3 regions of the Paenibacillus sp. JNUCC31 genome follow, and region 3 is predicted to be linked to each of the others. Evidence: riboswitches for the same ligand, from Rfam matches in the RefSeq annotation. Region 3 holds a riboswitch; each other region holds the start of a gene.
The links. Region 3 has a riboswitch for cyclic di-AMP ahead of JNUCC31_RS14800 (resuscitation-promoting factor). Riboswitches for the same ligand answer to the same signal wherever they lie in the genome.
Positions count from the first base shown of each region.

Region 1: another riboswitch for cyclic di-AMP. It lies ahead of JNUCC31_RS26145 (C40 family peptidase); the one in region 3 lies ahead of JNUCC31_RS14800 (resuscitation-promoting factor).
Region 2: another riboswitch for cyclic di-AMP. It lies ahead of JNUCC31_RS01275 (3D domain-containing protein); the one in region 3 lies ahead of JNUCC31_RS14800 (resuscitation-promoting factor).

Region 1 covers NZ_CP062165.1:5,905,467-5,910,805, reverse strand. The annotation lists gene JNUCC31_RS26160 (X2-like carbohydrate binding domain-containing protein) at 1-634, opposite strand, end outside; tRNA gene JNUCC31_RS26155 (tRNA-Leu) at 911-994, opposite strand; gene pelA (pectate lyase) at 1,261-2,220, opposite strand; cyclic di-AMP (ydaO/yuaA leader) riboswitch at 2,628-2,759, shown strand; gene JNUCC31_RS26145 (C40 family peptidase) at 2,765-3,229, shown strand; gene JNUCC31_RS26140 (carboxymuconolactone decarboxylase family protein) at 3,338-3,667, opposite strand; gene JNUCC31_RS26135 (hypothetical protein) at 3,785-4,003, opposite strand; gene JNUCC31_RS26130 (hypothetical protein) at 4,125-4,454, opposite strand; partial or broken gene JNUCC31_RS26125 (xanthine phosphoribosyltransferase) at 4,552-5,136, opposite strand.
Region 2 covers NZ_CP062165.1:321,490-326,828, forward strand. The annotation lists gene lpdD (prenylated flavin chaperone LpdD) at 1-96, opposite strand, end outside; gene JNUCC31_RS01270 (polysaccharide deacetylase family protein) at 253-1,041, shown strand; gene JNUCC31_RS01275 (3D domain-containing protein) at 1,176-1,838, opposite strand; cyclic di-AMP (ydaO/yuaA leader) riboswitch at 1,841-2,037, opposite strand; gene JNUCC31_RS01280 (amino acid ABC transporter ATP-binding protein) at 2,263-2,985, opposite strand; gene JNUCC31_RS01285 (ABC transporter substrate-binding protein/permease) at 2,972-4,435, opposite strand; gene JNUCC31_RS01290 (M20 family metallopeptidase) at 4,616-5,339, shown strand, end outside.
Region 3 covers NZ_CP062165.1:3,436,626-3,441,964, forward strand. The annotation lists gene JNUCC31_RS14790 (HD domain-containing protein) at 1-909, shown strand, start outside; gene JNUCC31_RS14795 (TatD family hydrolase) at 1,237-2,007, shown strand; cyclic di-AMP (ydaO/yuaA leader) riboswitch at 2,249-2,501, shown strand; gene JNUCC31_RS14800 (resuscitation-promoting factor) at 2,774-3,958, shown strand; gene rnmV (ribonuclease M5) at 4,113-4,658, shown strand; gene rsmA (16S rRNA (adenine(1518)-N(6)/adenine(1519)-N(6))-dimethyltransferase RsmA) at 4,663-5,339, shown strand, end outside.

The DNA of each region.
Region 1 (5,339 bases), 2.5 Mb from region 3:
CCGATCCCGGAGTTACACTGTCGAATTTGACAAAGTTAATGCCCCACTCGCCCAGAAGATCGGCAATGGAATCCACATACTTCTGTGCGCATGGGTTCGTAAAATCGATTTTGTACGTGTACGAATCCCAAGCATCCATAACAACGAGCGGCTTTACCGCGATATCCTGCATACGACATGCTCCACCCGTCCCATAAACCTCAAGATTTTTGTTATAGGCGGTGATTGATAATCCCGGGATCAGATAGATCCCGATCTTCTGCCCGTTATTATGGACATAATCAATGACCTCCTGAAATCCGTTCGGATAAAGAACAGTACTCGGAATAGGACGGCCATATTCATCCTCGTCCCCGTTCCAGCCAGCATCAATATTAATGTATTCATAGCCATGGGCCTGCAGCTTCTCACGCATGGCATCTGATTGCTTCTTAATGCTCTCGGCCGATGTCCAGTTACCCGCCCCGTCATACACCTGCATGCTGTAGCTGCTCCAGCCCATATACGGCTTTTGGGCGAGACTTTTATCTGCTGCTTGTGCCACATTACCTCTCGTCCCCATCATCCCGAACTGCACTGCCGCAATCACGAATACCATAAAACACATTGCCATCCTTTTTCCGATTCGTTTCAAATTATCCCTACCCCCTCTGAATTTGGTCATTCAAATCATGGTTGATAGCGCTTCCATACGAGAAAAGAATAGTGGATGCCTGAGGCACAGAATAGGTACAATTCGGTATTTTACGTACAAATAACCTGAATTAAAGGGGCAAACCGTCGCAGAACGAACATCTTTCCATTACTGGATAAATAAACAAAGGAAAACCTACTAAAAACGTAAACCAACAAAAAAAGGTTCCTGATGGCACAAATGCCATTCTAGGAACCTTTTTCACCTTACATATGATGCGGTCGAGAGGACTCGAACCTCCACGGGGGTAAGCCCACACGGACCTGAACCGTGCGCGTCTGCCAATTCCGCCACGACCGCGTATCTCATATCTCCGAGATATTATATCGCGGCGACAAGAAATAATATATCATGTGGAATAATATGTGTCAACAAAAAAAAAATTTTTTCATTCTATATTTAAAGCTGTATTCATCCATCATTTCATGTAAAACAAAAAACCAAGGCCAACACAGTTAACAAGCACTGTATTACCCTTGGTTTTGTTTGGATATTAAGTATGAGTCAAATTATTGTTATTGTTTATTTTATGATTCTGATTGAAATTGATGAAAAGCGTGAAAGAACTATATCTTGGAAGGCCAGTTACCGTACCAAGCATATCCGCCTCTTCTTTCCTTATCGATTTCGCTAAGCTTGTATTTCACAACCCCATCACGTCCTACGAAGATCGGTCTATCTGTTCCAATTTCGTAAAAACGAGCCCAAATGGGCGCTGCACCTGAATCAGCAACGAGTTTACTATCCCCGTTTTCTCTGACATATTTGTACCCTGTAATTTTCACTTTGTTGAACCAGGTTTCTGCCGCTTCGATTGAAGCTGTAATTTTTGAGTTTGACGGTCTTGTTTTCAAAAACTTCACAATCGTACTGCTCTCTCCAGCACTGAGAGAAGGCACTTCGTAAATTCTTGCTCCTGCAGGTTTAAGGGAACTGGAATCATGTTGCTGTCCCCATGCAGTCAGTTTGCCATTAGCGACAACCTGTGTATTCAGAATAGCGTCTACTCCTTTGGCAACTGATTTTTTACTGCGATCCGCAAGAGAGCTGTCGATGAATGAGAAGTCACCTTTGCGTGCACCTACTTCATCCAGCATGTACATGACATTAATCATGGCATCATCGTTGAAGGTGATGTGCTTGTGATAACCTGAGCTCTGGTATACTTGCGGCCATCCGCCATTGGAATATTGCATGTTTAGTAGAAAGTTGATTCCTTTGATGGCAGCAGCCGAATACCGCGGGTCATTAGTCTTCTTAAATTCCTTTGCTAATCTTCTGATTTCTGAGTATGTAGCTTTGTTATCAATCGTGGATTTTGCCCACTCGCCGCTTGTTTCCTTATAATCTTTCTTCCATCCTCCGTCAGCACGCTGATTTTTCAAGATATCAGCAATACTCGCTGTCGTTCCCGAGGCGTCTGCAGCAGATACCTTCGCAACTGGCTGATATACTATTCCAATAACAGACAGAACCATTGTACAAGCCATAACAAAGGATGCAAACCTTACTTTTGATTTAAACATCAGATTAGAACACCTCTCCCGATTCATTTTATGCAAACTGTTTCCCTGATCCTACCCTCCTTATATTTGATTATAAAATCAAACTTTTTCTTTTTATCCAATATGTGGATTGGATAAAACCATTCTATGCAAAACAATGAATTATGTCAATATTCACAACAACATGTAACAACTACTTTGATTCCTGTTAGTGTTATCCAAACCCTTGCGAAAAAGCAATTCATTGTCCAGTTTCTATCCATTTGAAACAGTTGTTACTTTTTTGTCATAGGTTAGATACGCACTTCCGAGTTTTTTCTACATGGAAAGCTGGAATTCCGTTAACATTGAGGTACTAAGAAGGGATTAAAACCCGTTTGACATTTTCGCATTTATGCAATATAGTTTCAAAAGGTTACAAAAACTTAATTATTCATTTGCCGAGTTTCATGTTTGAAAACGGGGGAACCATTTTGGGTGAATTATTCTTATACATAGGAAATATAGGGAACCTTCTACCGAACCCTTAGCTAACTCCGTAGGCATCGAAGGGAGAACATTGATTTTGAAAAAACTTATTATCTCCATTTTTGGAGCAGCAGTTCTATTTACATCCGGTGCAGCAAGCACAGAGGCAAGCAGTATTAACACCGTCGTTAACAACATGACTGGCATACCTTACAAATGGGGCGGCACGACAATGGCTGGATTTGATTGCTCTGGATTTATGAGATATATTTTCAACAAATATAGCATTGAATTACCACGCACTTCCCAGCAACAAGCTAAGGCCGGAACTCCGGTATCCAAAGCAAATCTGCGTACAGGTGACCTGGTATTCTTTAATACGATGGGCAACGGCATTTCACATACGGGTGTATATATCGGTGGCGGACAGTTCGCTCACGCTTCAAGCAGCAAGGGTGTCAGCATCACCCAATTATCCACCCCTTACTTCCACGATCGTTATGTAACAGCACGCCGGGTAACAGGGCAGTTTATGTATAATAAGATGCTTGGCAAAATATAAGTTGAACACGAAAGGGCTTCGGTTATTACCGAAGCCTTTTCTTTGTCTACATTGATTTTCTACAAATGCATAGGCATGATGTTATAATCAGGCTGCAATACATCTTTTTTAATGCAAGGCCTTCTGGACTCTCATCGCACCCTGTGACAGCGCATGACCGCCGCCTACGGCTCCAGCTACAGCAACCGTCTCCATAATCTCCTGGTCGGTCGCTCCTTTGGCACGGGCCTCTTCCGCATGGTAAAACGTACACACCTCATTGTTGGCGAACAATCCGATGCCCAGTGCAATCAGCTGTTTGGTCTTGGCATCCATCGCTCCTGCCTGAAAGCATTCTCCTGTGAACTCATGATAAGACTTCACCACGGAAGGCAGCACGTCGCTTAATTCTCCAATCTGGTCCTTATAGGCATGAACCTTATCATTCATTAGTGTCAAGGTTACCGCACATCCTCTCGGCTGATATGTTACAAGCTCTCACTGTACCTATCTTCTCTCCCGAGAGGTGCAATTATGCCAAATCATCCATGGTAAATGAACCTAAAAAGGCATGTCCTATTCTTCGAGCAGGCTCTTGCGTGGTTCGCTGAATAATTGATACCGATAATTCCGGTCGAGTTTGACCACACGACGATTCTGACGGCGAATGAGCACCTGCTCCCCGTCCCAGGCTACGACAATGCCCGTCACATCATTCGACTGAATCTCGTCTCGTACCACTCTTACTTTTTCACCCGATAAACGCAGTGCATCCAATTCTTCATCACTGATCATATTCCCGGCGCCTACTTTCCAAAAAATTATTTACAAAAAGAGACCTAAATGAAAAGTCATTTAGGTCTCACGTGACTGTATTGGACTGTCATGTCATTCGAAAGTATGTCCCGACTGAAAGTTACCGCTGCGCGTGCTCTTTGCTGTCGTTCTTCTCAAACCAAAAATCAAGCACTTTGGCGGACATCACACGTTCTTCAAGGTACTCCACTTGATGCGGTGTAAATTGTTCTTTCCAAGAGAAGGACAACTCTTCGCACAAGCCTACAATCGTCAGCAATTCTGACCAGGCAACGTAGCGTTTGTACCAGAAAAATTGAGGATGTTCAATCATATAGGGATAAAGGTCATCGAATTCCGTATGTTTACAATCCAGGGCACGTTCAAAATGAACTTTCGATTCCGCCAGCTTATCAATAAAAAATTGTTCTGTTGCCGGTTGGTTCCCCATGGTGTTGCCTCCTCTCCCTAACATAACCCCATTATAAATGAAATCGGCGGTCATGCAAAGGCATTGTTCAAAAATTAGGCCCTATTCCTTTAAAATGTCACATTTCATTATCATCAAATTGCACGGTACCGTCATTCAGTGAACGAATGCGTACCAACGCTTCAACCGGGATGCCCTGTTCTCGAATGGTACGTGCTCCGGCCTGAAAACATTTCTCGACCACGACACCGAATCCAACCAGTTCCGCACCCGAACGTTCAATAATTTTGATGACACCACGAGCGGCATCTCCATTGGCAATGATATCGTCAATGAACAAAATACGGTCATTCTCATGAATGTATTCGCGGGATACCATGATATCCGTTACGATTCCTTTAGTAAAGGAAGGTACTCTTTCACAGTAGGCGTCGGGGTCAGCCTAGAAAAGTGTTTTTTTGCGACGGGCAAATACCAGCGGAACACCCAGCTCATAGGCAGCAGCAAAGGCGACCGGAATCCCGGAAGACTCCACTGTAAGGACCCGGGTTACACCACTTTCTCGGAAACGAGCAGCAAACTCACGCCCCATCTCCATTGTCAATTCAGGATCAATCTGATGATTTAGCAGACCATCCAGCTTAAGCACCTGATCCGAGATGACTACACCTTCTTGTAAAATTCGTTGTTTCAATACTTCCATTATTTGACCTCCCAAGCCTATCCTATGACGTAAAAGTATCATATATCTGGCTATCAGTTCAAGCGAAATTGACTATCCCCTTGTCCGGAGCATGCAAATGACCCCAAAGATGCACATCGATTGTCATGACTTTGATGGGTCAAGCATACCTTGTACCATGGCACCCGCATGTCCAAACTATTCAGGGGCCTGAGAGGGGAAGC
Region 2 (5,339 bases), 3.1 Mb from region 3:
TCCAATATGTGATTTTCCTCCAGTCACCAGAAATACTTTGTCTTCTCCAGCCTCAATCACCTGTATACGAACGGTTTTCAAGTCGTATGTGCTCATCTTGCTCCACCTATCCTTTTCTATCTGAGATATGTATGGTGGAAGTATGGATCGAATTCCATCAATCAGCAATGAAACATCTCACACATCACGAATAATTGACTGCATTCCCGGGCATACCAAAGAGAACGCAATTTGGGAAAAGGAGGCACTAACATGCGTCTACGCCTCATTATGTTATCCATCATGGTCATTCTTCTGGGAGGGAGCTTTGCCCCTGCTCAATTAAGGGCTGCTTCAAGCCCACAAGATAAACCTGTTTCGAAGTCGGATTCATCCGAGGAAGAACAATTGACACTTGGACAGCTTAGGCAGAAATATGCCGATACATTCAAAACCAATGGTCCTTCAACAAAACAGGTGGCTTTGACTTTTGATGATGTGCCTGATCCTAGGTTCACCCCGCTGGTACTTGATATTTTGAAAAGATACAAGGTACGGGCTACTTTTTTCATTGTGGGAAGTCGCGCGGAGAAACATCCGGATTTGGTGAAACGCATGGTGAAAGAAGGACATATTGTGGGTAATCACAGCTACAATCACCCGGAATTCAGCAAGCTGTCCATGAATGCATTTCGCAAACAAATCTTACATACCGGAGATATTATTCGCAATTTAGCGGGTTACACTCCCAAGATGATCCGCCCTCCTTATGGTGACATTAACGAACAACAGCTGCAGTGGGCAGCCAATCAACGTTACAGCATTGTGAACTGGAACGTTGATTCCCTGGACTGGAAGGGCCTAAGCAAAGACAAAGTAAAGAAAAACATTCTGTCGGCCGTTAAACCCGGTTCCATTGTTTTGCAGCATGCAGGTGGCGGGGTGGGTTCGAATCTGAAAGGCACTATCGAGGCGCTGCCTGAAGTTATTGAGGAATTGCGCAATCGGGGGTACGAGCTGGTCACTTTGGACGAAATGCTGGGCTTGCCAAAAGGCAAGTAAGATCTGTTTGTAAGGAGTTCGTATAAAAACAAAAGGGTGTCCTTCAATCACATCATCGTGACAGAAGGACACCCTTTACTAATTAGTAAGTTCAACGTGCAGTTGCACTGGATATGTGCGGCCATTTTTTATTGTTATTTCAAAATGTAAAGTTCAACATCCTGAATACCGAATGTACTCACAGACTGTTGGCTTCCCGGAATAAAGATATCAATCCTATGACCTTTAATAGCACTCCCCACATCCCGGGCCGTAGCAACAAATGCCTGTTTCGGAAGTCCTGGATGTGAATGACCCGTTACAAGGACCTTCGTACCCAGTGGAATAATACTCGGGTCTACTGCGATTGTGCCCAATTCGAGCGGATTACCGAAGTAATCTACAGCACCCCATCCTCCATTTTCTGAAGGATCGGCAGAGTATGCGGTTGCTTTTACATCGACTGACTTGCTGTAGTCAAATGTTTTTCCCCAGGCTTGGACTACCTTGTTATCTGCGTTGACATCAAGGCTGGCTGTAGTTATTGTTTTTGCGTTTGTAGCCGCTGCTGCAGATACTGTGTTTGTTTTGCCTGGAATCGTAATTTTCAAACCGCCGTAGATGTTGTAAGCGGAAATGTCACTGTTAGCTTTAATGAGTGTGTTTAACCCAACTCCATATTGCTTGGATAAGGTGAAGAAGGTATCCCCCTCTTTGGCCACATGAACTGAATCAGCGTGAGCCGGAACCGCCTGAATTAGCATTGCTGCTGTCAGCAAAGCTGTTGCTGTTTTGGCTATACGTTTCTTGTTAATCATGGTCTTCCTCCCTCATTGTGCCTGCGAAGTTAGTTGTCGGATTCGGATGGAGGAGACCACCCTATAGGTCCTAATTACATCAAAAGCTATATGTACGCCCTAATTCACCCCAAGCAGCGTGCCATCTTTCTTCCCCTGCACATTCTGCATCATTACATCCCCCACACTTCCTGTCCGGAAGTTTCGGCAGGAACAAATATATCACAATTTTGTAACCATGAGTCGTAGTAAATGTTACCAAATGGAGAAACAGTTCATCACAAATGCTGAAAATATGCGAATCCTTCAACATACAGTCTGACTGAAGTTGTCCCTTTGATGACAGAAACGTTACTTTTTATGTAAATCCATTCTTATGTTCACATGACAAAACAGCCTTAACGACTGTGTGTCGACAAGGCTGTTTTGTCATGTTTGAATTAAATTAGAGCACTTTGGCAAGGAAGTCCCGTGTACGAGCATGCTTGGGTTCACCAAACACTTCAGCAGGGGTTCCTTCTTCTACAATGACCCCGCCATCCATAAACAGAATACGATCTCCTACTTCGCGAGCAAAGCCCATCTCATGCGTTACAATAACCATTGTCATACCACCTTCAGCAAGACGCTTCATGACATCCAGCACCTCACCGACCATTTCAGGATCAAGTGCAGAAGTTGGCTCGTCAAACAGCATGACATGCGGCTGCATTGCAAGAGCTCTTGCAATAGCGATCCGTTGTTTCTGACCACCGGAAAGCTGATTCGGATAAGCGTCTTTTTTGTCGGACAGGCCGACCGTCTTGAGCAACTCTGCCGAGATTTGTTCAGCTTCCTTAACGGATTGCTTTTTCACTTTAATGGGAGCGATTGTAATGTTCTGCTGCACCGTTTTGTGCGGAAACAGGTTGAAGTGCTGGAACACCATGCCCATTTTTTCACGAGTCGCGTTGATGTTGTGTTTGGGGTCTGTGATTGACACACCTTCAAAATTAATTTCGCCGGAAGTCGGCTGCTCCAGCAGGTTCAGGCAGCGTAAAAATGTACTTTTCCCCGATCCGGACGGACCGATGACCACGACAACCTCACCTTTGCCGATTGTTACGTTAATGCCCTTGAGCACATCGTTATTTCCATATGATTTGTATAATTGTCTAACGTCTATCACTTGCACTCAACTTCCTTTCCAATCGACCCAGCAGCTTGGACAAAATGAACGTCAGCACAAAGTATATGGCTGCTGCAATCAGGAATGGGTTCATTCCTTGGTACGTAATATTTTTGACTACACTTGCCTGGTACATAATGTCGACCATACCAATAACCGAAATAATGGAGGACTCTTTAATAATGGTCACAAACTCATTACCGATCGCCGGTAGTACTGCTTTGAAAGCCTGTGGGAGCACGATGTAACGCATTGCAGCAGTTCTCCCCATTCCGAGCGAACGAGCCGCTTCCAGTTGACCACGATCTACCCCCTGGATACCTGCACGGAAAATCTCCGCAAGATAAGCTCCACTATTAATGGAAAGTGTAATGATACCTGCCTGAAGTGGCGTGAAATTAATACCCAGAGTCAGTGCAAGACCATAATAGATAATCATCAGTTGAACCAGCATTGGCGTACCGCGAATGACCTCAACGTAAGCTGTACCGATCCAGCGCAAAATCGCAACGTCATGCAAACGGAACAGACAGATGATCAAACCGATAATAACCCCGAATATCACACCGAGTGCAGACAGTAGAAGGGTGTAGCCCACACCTGTCGCATAAAAGCTTTTGTACTGCCAGAACACTTCAAAAATGTTCTGATTTTTGTCCAGCTTGTCTGCATTCAACTGACTCGCTTCTTTAACCATTTGCTCAATTTTATTTTCGCTTTTCAGACGTTCGAGCGTCCCGTTCACAGCGTTCAGCAATTCCGTATTTCCCTTGCGAATCCCGATCGCCGCTTCTACCTGCTCTTCATCCGGAATAGCAGGAGCTAGTCCGATAATATCATCCAAATAACCAGCAGCTACCGTATCTTCGACGATCGCCGCATTCACACGATTGGTCTGCAATTGCAGCACGATATCGGATATTTTATCGAGTGCCGTCAGTTTTGCGCCTGGGATTCCCTGACCAATCGTTTCTTGAATGGAGCCTTTTTGGACTCCAATTTTTTCATTTTCCAGTTCAGCCATCGTAGGATATTTGTCTTTATCCTTATTACGTATCATGATAACTTGTTTTGATTTATAATAGGTATCGGAAAAGTCAATACTTTTCTTGCGCTCATCTGTCGGTGTCATTCCCGAGATGACCATATCCACACGACCACTCTGCAATGCAGGCAGCAGTCCGTCAAAACCCATATCCTCGATCACAAGTTCTGCGCCAAGATCGGCCGCAATTTCTTTGGCAATGGAAATATCAAAGCCCACAATTTGGTCTTTACCATCAATGACTTTATGGAATTCATATGGCGCAAAATCGGCACTTGTACCGAGCACCAGCTTTTTACTGCTTGAATTGCCTGTGGTTCCCGTTGCCGATGCAACAGGTGCAACTGTTGTTAGCAAAACCACAAAAGCCAGCAGCATCATAGTGTAACGACTAATCAATTTCAACCCTGTTCTCCCCTTATAATACTTTGTGTGCTTCTCTTGTTGATGCCTGAGTCATTATAAAGTAGAATGCATGATTATGCAATGCATTTCGACATGAACGATTACAGCTTGTTTCTGAAAAAATTACTGCAACTATGATATAATTATTGAATTATTTTCATTTTTGCTAAGGAGTCCATCATGACACATACCAAAACACAAATTTTAACGGTTATTGATCAATATGCTTCCCGTTTTAAGGAGATTTCATCATACATTGGTGCCCATCCCGAACTCGGGAATGAAGAATATCTCGCTTCTGCTCGGTTAAAGGAAGAACTTGCCTATCACGGATTCACAGTAGAAGCTCCTGTTCTTGGATTGGATACTGCCTTCATCGGTACGTATTCTGCCTCCAAGCCAGGTCCAACCATTGCCCTCCTGTGTGAGTACGATGCACTCCCTGAAATTGGTCACGCCTGCGGTCATCATCTGATCTGCATGATGAGCCTGGGAGCTGCCGTTGGTCTTAAATCCATACTGGATGAAACGGGCGGAACGTTGAAAGTGTTCGGTACGCCCGCGGAAGAAACACGGGGTGCCAAGGTACCTATGGCTGAAGCAGGTTTATTCGATGATTGTGATATCGCACTGATGGCTCACCCGTACTACGCGTATGAGAAATCAGGCAGTTCTTTGGCGATTGACGCAGTACAATTTGAGTTTCATGGAAAATCTTCACATGCTGCTGCAAGTCCACACGAAGGGATCAATGCACTGGATGCGGTAATCCAGACGTTCAATGGAATTAATGCGTTCCGCCAACACGTGAAAAGTACGGTTCGTATTCACGGTGTAATCAATAGCGGAGGACAGGCAGCCAACATCATTCCTGATTATGCTTCGGCTCAATTCTATGTACGTG
Region 3 (5,339 bases):
ATCATTACAGGTGATACCGAAGTAGGGGCGATCTTAAGAAGGTATGCACCTGATTTTCCTGAGAAAGTCGCTTCGGTAATTCAAAAAACATATGATCAGCCTATTGTTGTTAATCTGATCACCAGTCCGCTTGATGCAGACCGCATGGATTATTTGCTTCGGGATGCCTACTTTACAGGTGTAAATTATGGGACAATTGACCTTGACCGTATCCTGCGTATGCTGCGTCCATATCACGGACGAATCGTAGTTAAGGAATCGGGCATGCACGCCGTAGAGGATTACTTGATGTCCAGATATCAGATGTACTGGCAAATATACTTCCATCCGGTTACCCGAAGTTCGGAAATCATATTGCGGCAAATATTTAAACGGGCGAAAAGTCTTATCCAGCAACATTTCCAATTCCGTTTCATGATTGATCCCCTGCCCCAGTTATTCGATGGAACGATATCGGTGGATGAATACTTACAGTTGGACGAAGCTTTAATTCAGACGGCATTTATGCAGTGGCGTAAAGAGGACGATACTGTTCTAAGTGAGTTGTGCGAACGTTTCATGGATCGCAAATTATATAAGTATGTAGAGATTGAACAGATCGACGTAAACATGATGGAAGAGATTCGGGAAGCCTTTATCCTTGCTGGCCTCAATCCCGAATATGATCTTGAAATTGATTTTCCAACGGATAATCCGTATGATGTGTTTCGTCCAGATGAATCGACGGACAAGCAGATTTTACTGCTGGATCGACAAGACAAGTTACATGAGTTGTCAGAGGTTTCCGACATTGTCCGGTCAATCAGTGGTCTTCATCGGGGAAAACATCACATGTACTATCCGCAAAATAAGGTAGATGCAATTATTCATGATTTACCTTCTCATATACGCCCCTATTTCTCACATTAATGAGGTGCAAAGCTGTGCATGAGTCTATAGGCAAAAGGCTTTCTATAAGAGCTATTTTCATGATACAGTAATCTGCTTTAATGGAGAGTACATGTAGATCGACATAATTTTGTAATATGAGCAATTAGAATACAACCCTAAAGGCTAGAGATCAGCAACATATAGATGTAAAATTATTTTTAAATCTATATGTGGTGCTCATTGACACTGGAATTAAATGTAGAACATAGCTTTGATCTATATTGCAATCAATGAAGTCAAGTCAAGATTTGCATAGATATTTGAAAAGAGAGAGTCTTTTATTCGACATGAAGGGAGCAATACAAAATGATGTTGTTCGACACACATACTCATCTAGATGCACCACAATTCGACGAAGATCGCGAGGATATGATTCAGCGGGCGGTAGATGCGGGCGTTGGTCGCATGATTAACGTGGGCTTTAACCGGGAGACTATTCCAACTACGATGAAGCTGGCCGAAACCTATGATTTTATATATGCTGCGGTAGGTTGGCATCCGGTGGATGCAATCACGATGCAGGAAGGTGATCTGGAATGGATTGCATCTTTATGCAAGCATGAAAAAGTGGTAGCTATCGGTGAAATTGGTCTAGACTATCACTGGGACACTTCTCCGAAGGAGGTACAGCATCGCGTATTACGACAACAGATTGGACTAGCTCGAGAGTTGAACATGCCAATCGTCATTCACAATCGGGATGCGCATGAGGATATTGTAAAGATTTTGCGTGAAGAGAAAGCTGGAGAAGTAGGGGGTGTCATGCATTCGTTCTCTGGCAGCTGGGAAACGGCAAAAATGTGCCTTGATTTGGGCTTTCATCTTTCCTTTGGAGGGCCCATCACGTTCAAAAATGCAAAACAGCCAAAGGAAGTACTTGAGAAGGTTCCGATGGACCGATTCTTCATCGAGACGGATGCACCATATTTGACGCCTCACCCGTATCGAGGGAAACGAAATGAGACAGCGCATGTACGTCTGGTTGCAGAAGCAGCTGCGGAAATTAAAGGCATTTCGATGGAGGAAATTGCTGCAATAACCACCAAAAATGCCATGGAACGATTTGGAATTCGCTAAAATATCGAGCAAAAGGGGTAAAAAAGTGAGTTAGACGGAGTTAATTTGCTTTTTGATCCAAATAAATCAAGAATATTACAATATTTTAACCAAATATTTAGAAAAACGTACTTGAACAACGCTTTACAACATGCATAGAAACACGATATCATCTTTTCAGTGAATTGTTGTGCGGAAAATTGGACAGATGTTCGGGGGATGAACAAAGGGACACTTTCCGATGAAACAACATTACTTTCATGAATCAGTCTCGCTGAGTCTCCGTTTACGGAGAGCGGGGGAACCAATAGGGCTTAAACATCGGTGAATGTAGCTGATGCGCAATATTCGCTGACCCAAAACAGTGAATACCTTTGCGAAGCCATATTTGATTTCTTCTTTGGGTCTCGGGGTGAATTCAAGGGCGTCCGCCATGAGCGGATGACCGGAGATAGGGCGGCTCTCTTTCGCCCGAACCCGACAGCTAACCTCGCAAGCGGAAAAAGAGAGGCAACCTCGTGCATGAATTTCCGATATTCAAAATCATTCGGAAGCCACGAAAGAGTTCCTCTTAAACTCTTTCTTTGGCTTTTTTGTTTTTGAATAAAAGAAATGCGGTCATCATACGGTAAGTATTCAGGAGGATGACATCATGTTGCGAAGAGTGGTTCATGGTGCAGAACCGGTTATGTTGGTCCGACCTGTGTTCTGTAGAAAATTTGGTATAGTCGCGTCAAAGACATCATGCATTACTTAAGACGGCGAGGCTATGAAGGAGGACGGAGAAGTGGGCACATTCCAACCAGAAGAGACCCATGAGTCACGATCATCCAGTAAGTCTTTCGCGTTGCGGTGGAAGCATGAGAACTTGCGTCAGATGGCATTGATCGCGATTTTCTCAATTGCGCTTACAATCATGATCTTGTTAGTCGTTTACGGTCAGGCCGGGAAACAAATTTCACTGGTTATTGATGGCAAAGCTCAAGCGGTAGAGACTCGTACAGGAATGCTTCAGGAAATGCTGGAGGAGCAATCAATCACAGTCAGCCCTCACGATCAGGTATCCATGCCCTTAAACGGGGCAATCGCAGATGGGGACCGCATCGTTATTGAGCGGGCCGTTCCAGTTAAAATTACGGCAGACGGAGACACCAAGACACTGTATACAACCGATTCATCGGTACAAGAAGCAATTCAAAAATCAGGTATTCAAATTGCAAGTGAGGATAAAGTGTATCCGGCGCTTGGAACCACTGTTAAAGCGGATATGAAAATCCGTGTAGTGCGTGTAACAAAGCGTACAGTGGACGTGAAACAGCCGATTGCTTACAAAGTGATCAAAACGGCTGATCCCAGCTTGTACAAAGGCGATAATCGTGTCGTTGTGAGTGGTAAAGAAGGCACCATTGTACAGCATATTGAAAAAGTGTTTCAGGACGGAGAATTGGTCTCCAAAAAAATGGTGGGCAAATCGATTGCAACGAATCGCGTCGATAAAGTGATCGCTGTTGGTACCAAAGCAAAACCAGTTGTGAAAGAGCCGGTGATTCAGACGGTATCCGCGCAGACTTCCACAACCAAAAAGGCAACAACCACGAACTCGAAGAAAACCGCTGCCTCGGGCAGCAAAGTCATTACCGTCTCAGGCACTTCTTTTAAATATTCCAAGATCCTTAAAAATGTATCCATGACGGCATACTCTTCCGAAGAGCCCGGTATTGGTACAAAAACTGCATCGGGTACCCGCGTAACTGAAGGACGTACCATTGCAGTTGATCCCAAAGTCATTCCAATCGGATGGTGGGTTTATATTGAAGGCCTTGGCTTCCGTCGTGCGGAAGACACTGGTGGTGCCATTAAAGGCCACAAAATTGATGTGTATTATGATAGTGTGAAGCATGCCCTGAACTTCGGACGGAAGAAAGGCAAGACGGTATATGTGATCGGACCGGTGAAGCCGGAAGCGAACTAAAATCGTTTTACTTTGAAATGGGAATGCTATAAAATAGTTGCATGAATGATTCATGCGGAATATGCGGCGGAGGGGGCTGATATCAGTCTCCCCGCCGTTTGGCAGAGAAGAGGATATTCCTCTTCTTTTTGCGTTAGAAAGGAAGAAATGGAACATGATAAAAGAAGTGATCGTGGTGGAAGGCCGTGATGATACGGTAGCCATCCATAGGGCCGTGGAAGCCGACACAATAGAAACAGGCGGATCAGCCATAAACCAACGCATTCTGAAGCGGATTGCGCTTGCCCAGGAGAGACGTGGCGTCATTGTATTGACAGACCCGGATCATGCGGGTGAACGAATTCGCAAAATCATTGCCAATAAAGTACCGGGTTGCAAGCATGCTTTTATACCCGAGGCTGATGCTACGCGCAAAGGGGACATCGGGGTAGAGAATGCCTCACCGGAAGCCATTCGTCATGCACTGGCACGTGTTCATACGTCATATGAAGGTGCACCGAGCCTGATCGATTGGGAGGATCTTATCGCGGCAGGACTGATTGTGCATCCACAGGCCGCTGCACGTCGTATGGAGATGGGCAATCTGCTCGGCATTGGATATTGTAATGGCAAGCAGTTTCACAAGCGGCTCAGTGTATTTCAGATTACCCGGGAAGAATTCTCCGAAGCATTATCGCAAATTGAACGTGAAGGATTGTGAGTGTATGAAGGGCATGGACGAAACGATTGAGATTGCAACACCGAAACGAACCAAAGAAATTATTCAAAGACACGGATTCTCTTTTAAAAAGAGCCTGGGTCAGAACTTTCTGATCGATCAAAATATACTGAACAAGATTGTAAATGCAGCCGATTTGGACGAGACTAAGGGAGCACTTGAGATCGGACCTGGTATTGGAGCACTTACAGAACGTCTGGCTCGGGTAGCCGGCCCTGTAACGGCTGTAGAGATTGATCAGCGACTGCTGCCCATTCTGGGCGAAGTGATGCAGCCTTATCCGAACGTTCGTGTGCATCACGGGGATGTATTGAAGCTAGATCTGGCGGAGTTGTTCCGCACGGACTTTGCATCGGTAGATAAGGTGAGTGTTGTAGCCAATTTGCCTTACTATGTAACGACGCCAATCATGATGAAGCTGTTGGAAGAGAAATTGCCTGTGGATAGCATTGTGGTCATGATTCAAAAAGAAGTGGCTGAGCGCATGGCTGCTGCACCAGGATCTAAGGACTATGGAAGTTTGAGTATCGCAGTCCAGTACTACAGTATGCCGGAATTGGTTTGTGTCGTGCCACCTACGGTCTTTATTCCGCAACCTAATGTGGAATCGGCTGTGATCAAGTTAAAGGTTCGTGAGCAACCACCAGTGGAGATTCCGGACGA